DNA from 3 places in the Streptomyces sp. NPDC090119 genome. Region 3 is predicted to be linked to each of the others. Evidence: riboswitches for the same ligand, from Rfam matches in the RefSeq annotation. Region 3 holds a riboswitch; each other region holds the start of a gene.

Region 1 (3,263 bases), on a different contig from region 3:
GGCGGCGAGCACCGCGAGATAGCCCCGCGAGAGCCAGTTGCCGGTGGCGAGGGTGAAGAGGCGGCGGGGGCGGACGGCGTGCGGCATCGAGGTCTCCTTCTGTTCGGTGACCTCCACAGTGCGGCCGGGCCGCGCGCCCGGGGATGAGTAGCCGTACTCAACCGGCCTGGGCAGGGTGTACACCGGTACGGAGTACAAAGGGGCGCACGCCCGCAGAGCCAAGAGTCCGGAGAGAGCGCGTCGATGCCCTACCCCCATGTCCTGCTGTCCGCCGCCGTCTCGCTCGACGGGTACCTGGACGACACCGGCCCCGAGCGGCTGCTGCTGTCCAGCCCCGCCGATTTCGACCGGGTGGACGAGGTGCGGGCGTCGGTGGACGCGATCCTCGTGGGGGCCGGGACGATCCGGGCCGACAACCCCCGCCTCCTGGTCAACTCGCCCGAGCGGCGGGTCGCGCGCGTGGCCGGGGGGAAGGCGGAGTACCCGCTGAAGGTGACCGTGACCGGCTCCGGCGACCTCGACCCGGCCGCCAACTTCTGGCACACCGGCGGGGAGAAGGCCGTCTACACGACGGACGAGGGGGCGAAGCGCGCCGCGGGCCTCCTCGGGGACACCGCCGACGTCGTGCCGCTCGGCCCCGGCCTCGACTGGCGGGCGCTGCTGGCGCATCTGCACGACGTGCGCGGCGTACGGCGGCTGATGGTCGAGGGCGGCGGCACCGTGCACACCCAGCTCCTCCAGCAGGGCCTGGCCGACGAACTCCAGCTGGTCCTCGCCCCGCTCTTCGTCGGCGACCCGGCCGCCCCCCGCCTCTTCGGCCCCGGCGCCTACCAGGGCGGCCGACTGCGGCTGACCGACAGCCGCCGGATCGAGGACGTCGTCCTGATGCGCTACGAGCCCACCGCCCCCGGCACCGGCCCGCTGGACACCGCCGCCGACCGGCACTGGCTGCGCACCGCCTGCGAGCTGGCCGCGCTCTGCCCGCCGTCGGCCACGGCCTTCAGCGTCGGCGCGGTGGTCGTCGCGGCGGACGGCACCGAGCTGGCGCGCGGACACTCCCGTGAGGGCGGCGACCCGGTGGTCCACGCCGAGGAGGCGGCCCTCGCCAAGCTGGACCCCGCCGACCCACGGCTGCCCGGCGCCACCGTCTACAGCAGCCTGGAGCCCTGCGCCCACCGCGCCTCCCGGCCCGTACCGTGCGCCGGGCTGATCCTCGCGGCCGGGGTACGCCGGGTGGTCACCGCCTGGCGCGAGCCGGACACCTTCGTCACCGCGGCCGACGGCGCCGGAGTGCTCGGCGCCGGGGGCGTGGAGGTGGTGACCGTGCCCGAGTACGCCGCTCTCGCACAGTCGCCGAACGCTCACCTCGTGCTCTGAGGCCCACGTCACGGCAGCGTGTGTGCATCGGACCCCGCGGATGACGTATGCTTGAGACACAACGACGCGGGGTGGAGCAGCTCGGTAGCTCGCTGGGCTCATAACCCAGAGGTCGCAGGTTCAAATCCTGTCCCCGCTACTGAAGACTCAGGGCCGGAATCCAGTAAACGGATTCCGGCCCTGAGTGTTTTCCGGGACGGCTGGTGTTCGTGAGTCACCAGCAAAACTCCTGTGACTCCTGAAGCGTGGTCAACTCGCCCTGTTCGGGCCGTTCCTGACCGATACGCACCCCGCCAGATCGTCAAACGATCAAGCTGAACGGGCTTGGAATCCAGTGTGCGTGTCTATTAACGTTCGATAACGCAGTGCGGTCGTTACAGCCGTCAGCAGAGACGGCGCCGTGCGCACACGTCGAATCCCGCAAGGGAACCGGGGACCCACCATCATGGGGTGAATCGCGCCCCGATCCGCCGTGCACCACCCTCGGAGCACGTCGGGTTTACGCGCGTAGGAGACCTTCCTGCTCCGAACCCGTCAGCTAACCCGGTAGACGGAGGAGGGAAAGGAGTGCGCCCGCGTGGCGTCCAACCGGCCTGCCCCACAAGCCCCGTTCGCGCCGGACGCGAGTGAGCCCTTCGCCTATGGCGCCCCCCGTGCCGAGGACGGCGCGTGGGAGGAGTGGAACCCCACCGAGGAGTCCCTGCCAGCGGTACGCGGCCGTCACCGGGTGGCCAAGCAGCGCGGCGGCGGACTCGCCCGCAGCTCCACCGTCCTCGGCGTCGGCGTCATCGCCGCCGTCGGCGCGGGTGGCATGGCGAGCGCCAACACCGGCAAGCCGCCCGTGTCCATCGCCATGCCCGACCTGCCCTCCGTGGGCTCCCTGATCGACGGGCACCACGCGGAGGCGCCCGCCGCCTCCCTCGCCGGTGTCGCCACCGCCACGGCCACCGCCACCGACGACTCCACCGCCGACGCGGGCGAGGCGCTGCGCAGCCGGATCATGGCGCAGGCCGAGCGGCAGCAGAGCAAGGCCGACAGCCGGGCCACCGCGGCCGCCGTCGCCAAGGCCGACCAGCAGGCCGCCGAGGCCGCCGCCAAGGCCGCGAAGGAAGCCTCCGTGAAGGCCGCCGAGGCCAAGAAGAAGGCCGAGGCCGACGCGGAGAAGAAGGCCGAGGCGGCCCGACTGGCCACGCTGGCCAAGCAGTACACCCTGCCGACCTCCTCGTACACGATCACCTCGACCTTCGGGCAGGCCGGTTCGATGTGGTCCTCCGGGTACCACACCGGGCTCGACTTCGCCGCGCCCACCGGCACGCTGATCAAGGCGATCCACGGCGGCACCATCACCGAGGCCGGCTGGGCCGGGGCGTACGGCTACCGCACGATCCTCACCCTGGACGACGGCACCGAGCTCTGGTTCTGCCACCAGTCCTCGATCAGCGTCAGCGCCGGGCAGAAGGTCTCCACCGGCGAGGTCATCGGCCGCGTCGGCGCCACCGGCAACGTCACCGGGCCGCACCTCCACCTGGAGGTCCACCCCGACGGCCAGCCGACCGGCATCGACCCCGGCGCCTGGCTGCGCGGCAAGGGGCTCACTCCCTGAGCGGCACTCCCCCGAGCGAGTGACCCCGACCCGGAATGGACGGGGCCCGAGTGATCGTTGAGGAGAGACATGACTGCTTCTCCGCGCAAGCTCGGTTCCTCCACCCTCGAGGTCTTCCCGCTCGCCCTCGGCGGCAACGTCTTCGGCTGGACCGCCGACCGGGACACGTCCTTCGCCGTCCTCGACGCCTACCGCGCCGCGGGCGGCAACTTCATCGACACCGCCGACTCCTACTCGTCCTGGGCCGAGGGCAACAAGGGCGGCGAGTCCGAGACCCTCATCG
Region 2 (3,263 bases), on a different contig from region 3:
CCTCTTTGTATACAGCGCCCGTGTTAATTCCGGAGTCCCCCTGTGTTTACAACGTGTTGCGTGTGCCGGGCGCGGTCACCGGCGGCGGTGCGCGGCCGGTGCGCGAGGGTCGCGCGCTCGGTGTGCAGGGCCATGGCCGCCCGCGCCCGCTCGCCGTCGCCGCGCGCCACCGCGTCCACGATCGCGCCGTGCTCCGCCCAGGTCTCCGGCGGGCTGGCCGGGCCGTCCACGGCGTACATCCAGGCGATCTTGTGGCGGAGCTGGGTGAGCGCCGAGGTCAGGGCGTGGCTGCCGCACGCCTGGGCGAGCGTCTCGTGGAACCAGCCGTCCAGCGCGCGCAGGTCGTCGCTGTTGCCGAGCCGCGCCCGCTCCTGACCCAGTCTGACCAGGCCGCGCAGCACCTTCAGATGGGCCTCGGTGCGCCGCTGGGCGGCCCGCGCGGCGCCGAGCGGCTCCAGCAGCAGCCGCATCTCCAGCAGGTCGGCGGCCTCCTGCTCGGTGGGCTCGGCCACGCAGGCGCCCGCGTGCCGCCGGGTCACGACGAAGCCCTCGGCCTCCAGGGTGCGCAGCGCCTCGCGGACGGGGACGCGGGAGACGCCGTAGCGGCGGGCGAGGACCTCTTCGGTGAGCCGGGCGCCGCGCTCGTGGGCCCCGGCGACGATGTCGTCCCGGATCGCCGTGCACACCGAGTGCGCCGGAATACGCATGACCCACCTCCGCCTTAATGCCCGTGAAACGCCGGTGACGGCGTCTGTTCCGTGACTCTATGGCAATGCGCGAGGATTTCCGATGGCGGACCGGAATCCATGGCTATTTTTTGGACAGCGCACGGAGGAAAGCGGGCAGCGAAAAGCCCCGGCCGGGTGGGCCGGGGCTTTCACGGGAGAGGGTCAGACGTGCACGCCGTGCTTGCGGAGGTAGGCGACGGGGTCGATGTCGGACCCGTAGTCGGGGCCGGTGCGCGCCTCGAAGTGCAGATGCGGGCCGGTGACGTTGCCGGTGGCGCCGGACAGGGCGATCTGCTGGCCCGGGACGACCCGCTGGCCCGCGCTGACGCCGATGGACGACAGGTGGCCGTACTGGGTGTACATGCCGTCGGCCATCTTGATCACGATCTCGTTGCCGTACGCGCCGCCCCAGCCGGTGGAGACCACGGTCCCGGCACCGGCCGCGTGGACCGTGGTGCCGCTGGCGGCGTGGAAGTCGATGCCGGTGTGCGAACCGGACGACCACAGGGAGCTGGAGGACTGGTAGGCGGTGGAGACGTAGGAGCCGGTGATCGGCATGACGAAGGAGTTGAGGCGCTCGCGCGCGGCGTCGCGGGCGGCGCGCTCCTTGGCCTCGCGGGCCCGCTCGGCGGCGGCGCGCTCCGCGGCCTCCTCGGCGGCCTTGCGCTCGGCGGCCGCCCGCTGGGCGGTGGCCTGCGCGGCGATCTCGTCGGCGAGGGTGTCGCTGACGGCGATGACGGGGGTGAGGCCGGTGTTCTCGACGGAGTTGTCCGCGGCGAGTGCCGGAGAGGCCGCGAGGGTGCCGACGACACCGGTGGTGAGGGCCGCCACACCGGCCGCGGCCGCGGTGGTGCGCTTGACCCGACCGGGCTTGCGGTGCTTCCCGGAGGCGCACATGAACGCCATGAGCGTGGGTGGTCCTTTCCTTCCCTCTCGCCTACCGGGTTAGCTGACGGGTTCGGAGCAGGAAGGTCTCCTACGGCCGCCCTCGCTCACACGCGGGCGCCCGATTCACCCCAGGGACTGAGTGGGTCCCCGGCTCCCCCAAGGGGGGACTCGGCGATGGCTGTCCGGTGCCGCGGGCGCGGCGCACTGCCTGACGAACAACCCGGAAGAAGCTAAAGGGGACAGGAGCGGATCTTCAAACGGGTCCGGACTTTTGTAGCGCATCCCACACGCCAGAGGGGTAACCTCCGCCCCAATCCGGACATTTGGTGACCCCTGTTCGACGCGACTCCCGAACACAGTTGTGGGCCCCGACGACTCATGCGTCATCAGGGCCCACACACGCGCGTGCTCTCGGCTACTCGGCCGAGACCACCTTCACCTCGCCGATGCCGAGCGCCTCGACGGGCTCCTTGATCTGGGCGGCGTCGCCGACCAGGACCGTGACCAGCCGGTCGGCCGGGAAGGCGTTCACCACGGCGGCCGTGGCCTCCACGGTGCCGGTGGCGGCGAGCGTGCGGTACAGCTCCGCCTGGAAGTCGTCCGGCAGATGCTGCTCGACCTGGTCCGCGAGGGTGCCCGCGACGGCGGCGGCCGTCTCGTACTTCAGCGGGGCCACGCCGACGAGGTTCTGCACGGCCACGTCCCGCTCGGCGTCCGTCAGCCCCTCGGCGGCCAGCGTGTGCAGCACCGTCCACAGGTCCGCGAGGGCGGGGCCGGTGTTCGGGGTGTCCACGGAACCGCTGATGGCGAGCATCGAGGCGCCGGTGCCGTCCGGGGCGGAGCGCAGCACCTGGCCGAAGGAGCGCACGCCGTAGGTGTAGCCCTTCTCCTCGCGCAGGACGCGGTCCAGGCGGGAGGTGAGGGTGCCGCCGAGGCAGTAGGTGCCGAGCACCTGGGCGGGCCACACGCGGTCGTGCCGGTCGGAGCCGATCCGGCCGATGAGCAGCTGGGTCTGCACGGCGCCGGGCCGGTCCACGATGACCACGCGGCCGGTGTCGTCGGCGGTCACCGGCGGCACCGGGCGGGCCTGGCCGGGGGTGCCGGTCCAGGCGCCCAGGGTGTCGGCGAGCAGCGCGTCGAGGTCGATGCCGTCGAGGTCGCCGACGACCACCGCGGTGGCGGTGGCGGGGCGCACATGGCGGTCGTAGAAGGCGCGGACGGCGCCCGCGTCGATCTTCTCGACGGTCTCCTCGGTGCCCTGGCGCGGCCGGGACATGCGCGCGGAGGACGGGAACAGCTCCTTGGAGAGCTCCTTCGCGGCCCGCCGGGCCGGGCTGGCCAGCTCGTGCGGGATCTCGTCCAGGCGGTTGCGGACCAGGCGCTCGATCTCGCTCTCCGCGAAGGCGGGGGCGCGCAGGGCGTCCGCGAGCAGGGTGAGGCCCTTCTCCAGGCGGGAGGCGGGCACCTCCAGGCTGATCCGGACGCCGGGGTGGTCGGCGTGCGCGTCCAGCGTGGCGCCCGCGCGCTCCAGTTCGGCGGCGAACTCCTCGGCGGAGTCCTTGTCGGTGCCCTCGGAGAAGGCGCGCGCCATGAGGGTGGCGACACCGTCGAGACCGGCCGGTTCGGCGTCCAGGGGGGCGTCGAGCA
Region 3 (3,263 bases):
CTCGTCGGAGTCGGAGGCGATGTCCAGCACGTCGTCGGCGAGCTGGAAGGCGACACCGAGGCGCTCGCCGTACTGGGTGAGCACGTCGATGACGCTCTCGTCGGCGCCGGACATCATGGCGCCGAACCGGCAGGACACGGCGACCAAGGAGCCGGTCTTGCCGGAGAGCACGTCGAGGTAGTGCTCGACGGGGTCGCGGCCGTCCTGGGGACCCGCGGTCTCCAGTATCTGGCCGGTGACGAGGCGCTCGAAGGCGAGGGCCTGGACGCGGACGGCCTCGGGGCCGAGATCGGCGAGTATCTGCGTGGCGCGGGCGAAGAGGAAGTCACCGGTGAGCACCGCGACGGAGTTGCCCCAGCGGGTGTTGGCGCTGTCCACGCCGCGCCGCACGGCCGCCTCGTCCATGACGTCGTCGTGGTAGAGCGTGGCCAGGTGGGTCAGCTCGACGACGACGGCGGAGGGCACGATGCGCGGGGCGTGCCGGTCGCCGAACTGGGCGGACAGCAGCACGAGCAGCGGACGGAACCGCTTGCCCCCGGCCCGCACCAGATGCTGGGCGGAGCCGGTGATGAAGGGGACCTCGCTCTTGGTGGCCTCTAGCAGGCCCGCCTCGACAGCCGCCAGTCCGGCCTGGACATCGGCTTCCAGTGCCTGGTCCCGCACGCTCAGCCCGAACGGCCCGACGACGGTCACGAGGTTCTCCTGTCTGCTGGTGTCTGCTGGCGACTTCACGGCTTGTCGATAGGTCGCTGCCATCAGTCAAGTCAGCGTATCCGGTCCTCTTTGGATCACCGATCGCACCCACCGGTCCAGCTCACGAGGTATCGGTTTTCGTCCGTCATGTCCTGGATGGGCGGACAAGAGTCGATATGAGGGGAGTCGGTCGGACGATCCGGCACTCCGAGGTGCATGCCGGTCCAACGAACGGGAGTGCCCCAGAGGTTCCGCTCCCGGGGGACCGACACTCCCTAAAACCCACAGACGGCCCAAATCCACATAATCCCCCATGTCTGATTTTGCGTATTTTGCGATTCCGTGAGTTGGCTCACGCGGGCCACCCCCTCGCACCTACCCCCACGAACCCGCCTCTCACCCCCTTCTTACCGTGCCCGGTACGGAAGTTGGGGATTGGCGACCGCAAAGGATCAAGTGGGCCATTTGGGACAGATCAAGGTCAACTAGTACTTCGGGTGAATCCGGTACTTGTTCCGGACATGTGCGGTCGCATACGTTCCCGCCCTGTCAGGCGAACGCCGAATCCTGCCGCGCCTGACACACCCACTCACGAACTCATTCGTACGGCAGGAGCGGGGGACCCAGGTAAGCCGCCGGACCGGTGCGACCCATGTCGCGCCGGAACGGCTCGGGGTGAAGCCGAAATCGTCCCCGGTGTCCGACGGGCACCGGGGACGACGCGGCCGGGCACCTCCCCGCCCGAACCCGACAGCTCACCTCGCAGGCGACGGAGAGGAACTTCGACATGTCTGCTGTTGCTCAGCCGCGCCGTGCCCGCACCAAGCGCATCGTCCGCACGCTCGCCGTCACCGGTACCGGTGCCGCGATGTTCGCGCTCCCCCTCATCGGCGCCACCAGCGCCTCCGCCGCCCCGGCCGCCAAGCCCGCCGCCGCCTCCGCCGTGTACCCGAACAACCTCGACGGCTGGATCCGCCAGTCCCTGGCGATCATGGCCGAGAAGGGCATCCCGGGCACCTACAACGGCATCCACCGCAACGTGATGCGCGAGTCCTCGGGCAACCCGCTGGCCATCAACAACTGGGACATCAACGCCATCAAGGGCACCCCGTCCAAGGGCCTGCTCCAGGTGATCGACCCCACCTTCGCCACCTACCACGTGGCCGGCACCTCCTTCGACCCGTACAACCCGGTCGCCAACATCACCGCCGCCTGCAACTACGCGTTCCACCGCTACGGCTCGATCGACAACGTCAACGGCCCGTACTAGAAGGACCGGCCGCACGGCCTTCGCACCGCGCCCCCGTCGCACGCCTCGCGCGTACGGCGGGGGCCTCGGCGTCAGGGGGCGTAGAGCCGCTCCAGGACGACGGCCACCCCGTCGTCCTCGTTGGAGAGGGTGACCTCGTCGGCCACCGCCTTCAGCTCCGGGTGGGCGCCCGCCATGGCGACGCCGTGCGCCGCCCACTGGAACATCGGGATGTCGTTCGGCATGTCACCGAAGGCCACCGTGTCCCGGCGGGCGAGGCCCAGGTGCTCGGCGGCCAGCGCGAGACCGGTCGCCTTGGTGATCCCGCACGGCTGCAGCTCGACCGTGCCGGGGCCCGACATGGTGACCGTGGCCAGCGAGCCGACGACCGCGCGGGCCGTGGCCGCCAGTTCGTCGTCGGACAGGCCGGGGTGGCGCAGCAGCACCTTGCTGATCGGCGCGCGCCACAGCTCCGCGCGCCGCTCCACCCGTACGGCGGGCAGGGTCGGGTGCGGCATCCGGTAGCCGGGCTCGATCAGGGTGAGCCCGTCCACGCCGTCCTGGTCGACGGCCGCGTGCACCTGGCCCACCTCCGCCTCGATCTTGCCGAGCGCGGTCTCGGCCAGCTCCCGGTCGAGCTGGACCGACCACAGCAGGGTGCCGGTGGCGTCGTCGTAGACCTGGGCGCCCTGCGCGCACACCGCGAGCCCCGCACCGCCGAGCGCGGCCAGCAGGGGGCGTACGCGGGGCGCGGGACGGCCCGTGACCACCAGGTGCCGGGCACCGGCGCGGGCCGCCCCCGCGAGCGCGGCGAGCGACCTGGCGGAGACCGTGTCGTCGCCGCGCAGCAGCGTCCCGTCCAGGTCGGTGGCGATGAGCGCGGGACGGGAGAGCGGGGCGGGAAGGAGGGGTGCGGCCATGATCAGAGAATACGGACCGCGGGTCCCCCCGACTCACCCCGCGCGCACCGGAGTTGACGTCCCGCTCAGCTCCGCGCGCCGTGTGCCGCCGCCAGGTGCTTCGCCAGTCGCGGGGAGGCGAATTCCGTACCGCACACGAAGCGCATCACCGGCCCGTACGACGCCGCCGCGGGCAGTCCGGTGAAGTACAGGCCGGGCAGCGAGGAGACGTAGCCGGGGCCGAGGCGCGGGGCGCCCCGGGTGGCCGCGAGGCCGGTGCGCAGGCCGGGGCCGAGGAAGTCCAGCGCGCCCAGGTCGACCCGATAGCCGGTGGCCGCGATGACGTGGTCGGCGGTGAGCCGGTCGGTGCGCCCGCCGTGGGTACGCACGGTCAGCACCGGCGCGCCGTCCACCGCCTCGGC

Evidence for each region. A riboswitch is a leader RNA that binds a small molecule or an ion and turns the genes downstream of it on or off. The one in region 3 is predicted to bind cyclic di-AMP.
Region 1: another riboswitch for cyclic di-AMP. It lies ahead of ACIPPM_RS24530 (M23 family metallopeptidase); the one in region 3 lies ahead of ACIPPM_RS17260 (transglycosylase SLT domain-containing protein).
Region 2: another riboswitch for cyclic di-AMP. It lies ahead of ACIPPM_RS00480 (M23 family metallopeptidase); the one in region 3 lies ahead of ACIPPM_RS17260 (transglycosylase SLT domain-containing protein).

The regions. Positions count from the first base shown of each region.
Region 1 covers NZ_JBIVDK010000005.1:650,079-653,341, forward strand. Annotated here, with positions in the region: gene ACIPPM_RS24515 (SCO4225 family membrane protein) at 1-87, opposite strand, end outside; gene ACIPPM_RS24520 (dihydrofolate reductase family protein) at 244-1,377, shown strand; tRNA gene ACIPPM_RS24525 (tRNA-Met) at 1,443-1,516, shown strand; cyclic di-AMP (ydaO/yuaA leader) riboswitch at 1,777-1,945, shown strand; gene ACIPPM_RS24530 (M23 family metallopeptidase) at 1,955-2,980, shown strand; gene ACIPPM_RS24535 (aldo/keto reductase) at 3,050-3,263, shown strand, end outside.
Region 2 covers NZ_JBIVDK010000001.1:114,499-117,761, reverse strand. Annotated here, with positions in the region: gene ACIPPM_RS00485 (GntR family transcriptional regulator) at 24-707, opposite strand; gene ACIPPM_RS00480 (M23 family metallopeptidase) at 891-1,634, opposite strand; cyclic di-AMP (ydaO/yuaA leader) riboswitch at 1,648-1,800, opposite strand; gene ACIPPM_RS00475 (M16 family metallopeptidase) at 2,032-3,263, opposite strand, start outside.
Region 3 covers NZ_JBIVDK010000003.1:962,998-966,260, forward strand. Annotated here, with positions in the region: gene ACIPPM_RS17255 (polyprenyl synthetase family protein) at 1-693, opposite strand, end outside; cyclic di-AMP (ydaO/yuaA leader) riboswitch at 1,242-1,477, shown strand; gene ACIPPM_RS17260 (transglycosylase SLT domain-containing protein) at 1,481-1,963, shown strand; gene ACIPPM_RS17265 (HAD family hydrolase) at 2,035-2,862, opposite strand; gene ACIPPM_RS17270 (NAD(P)-binding domain-containing protein) at 2,928-3,263, opposite strand, start outside.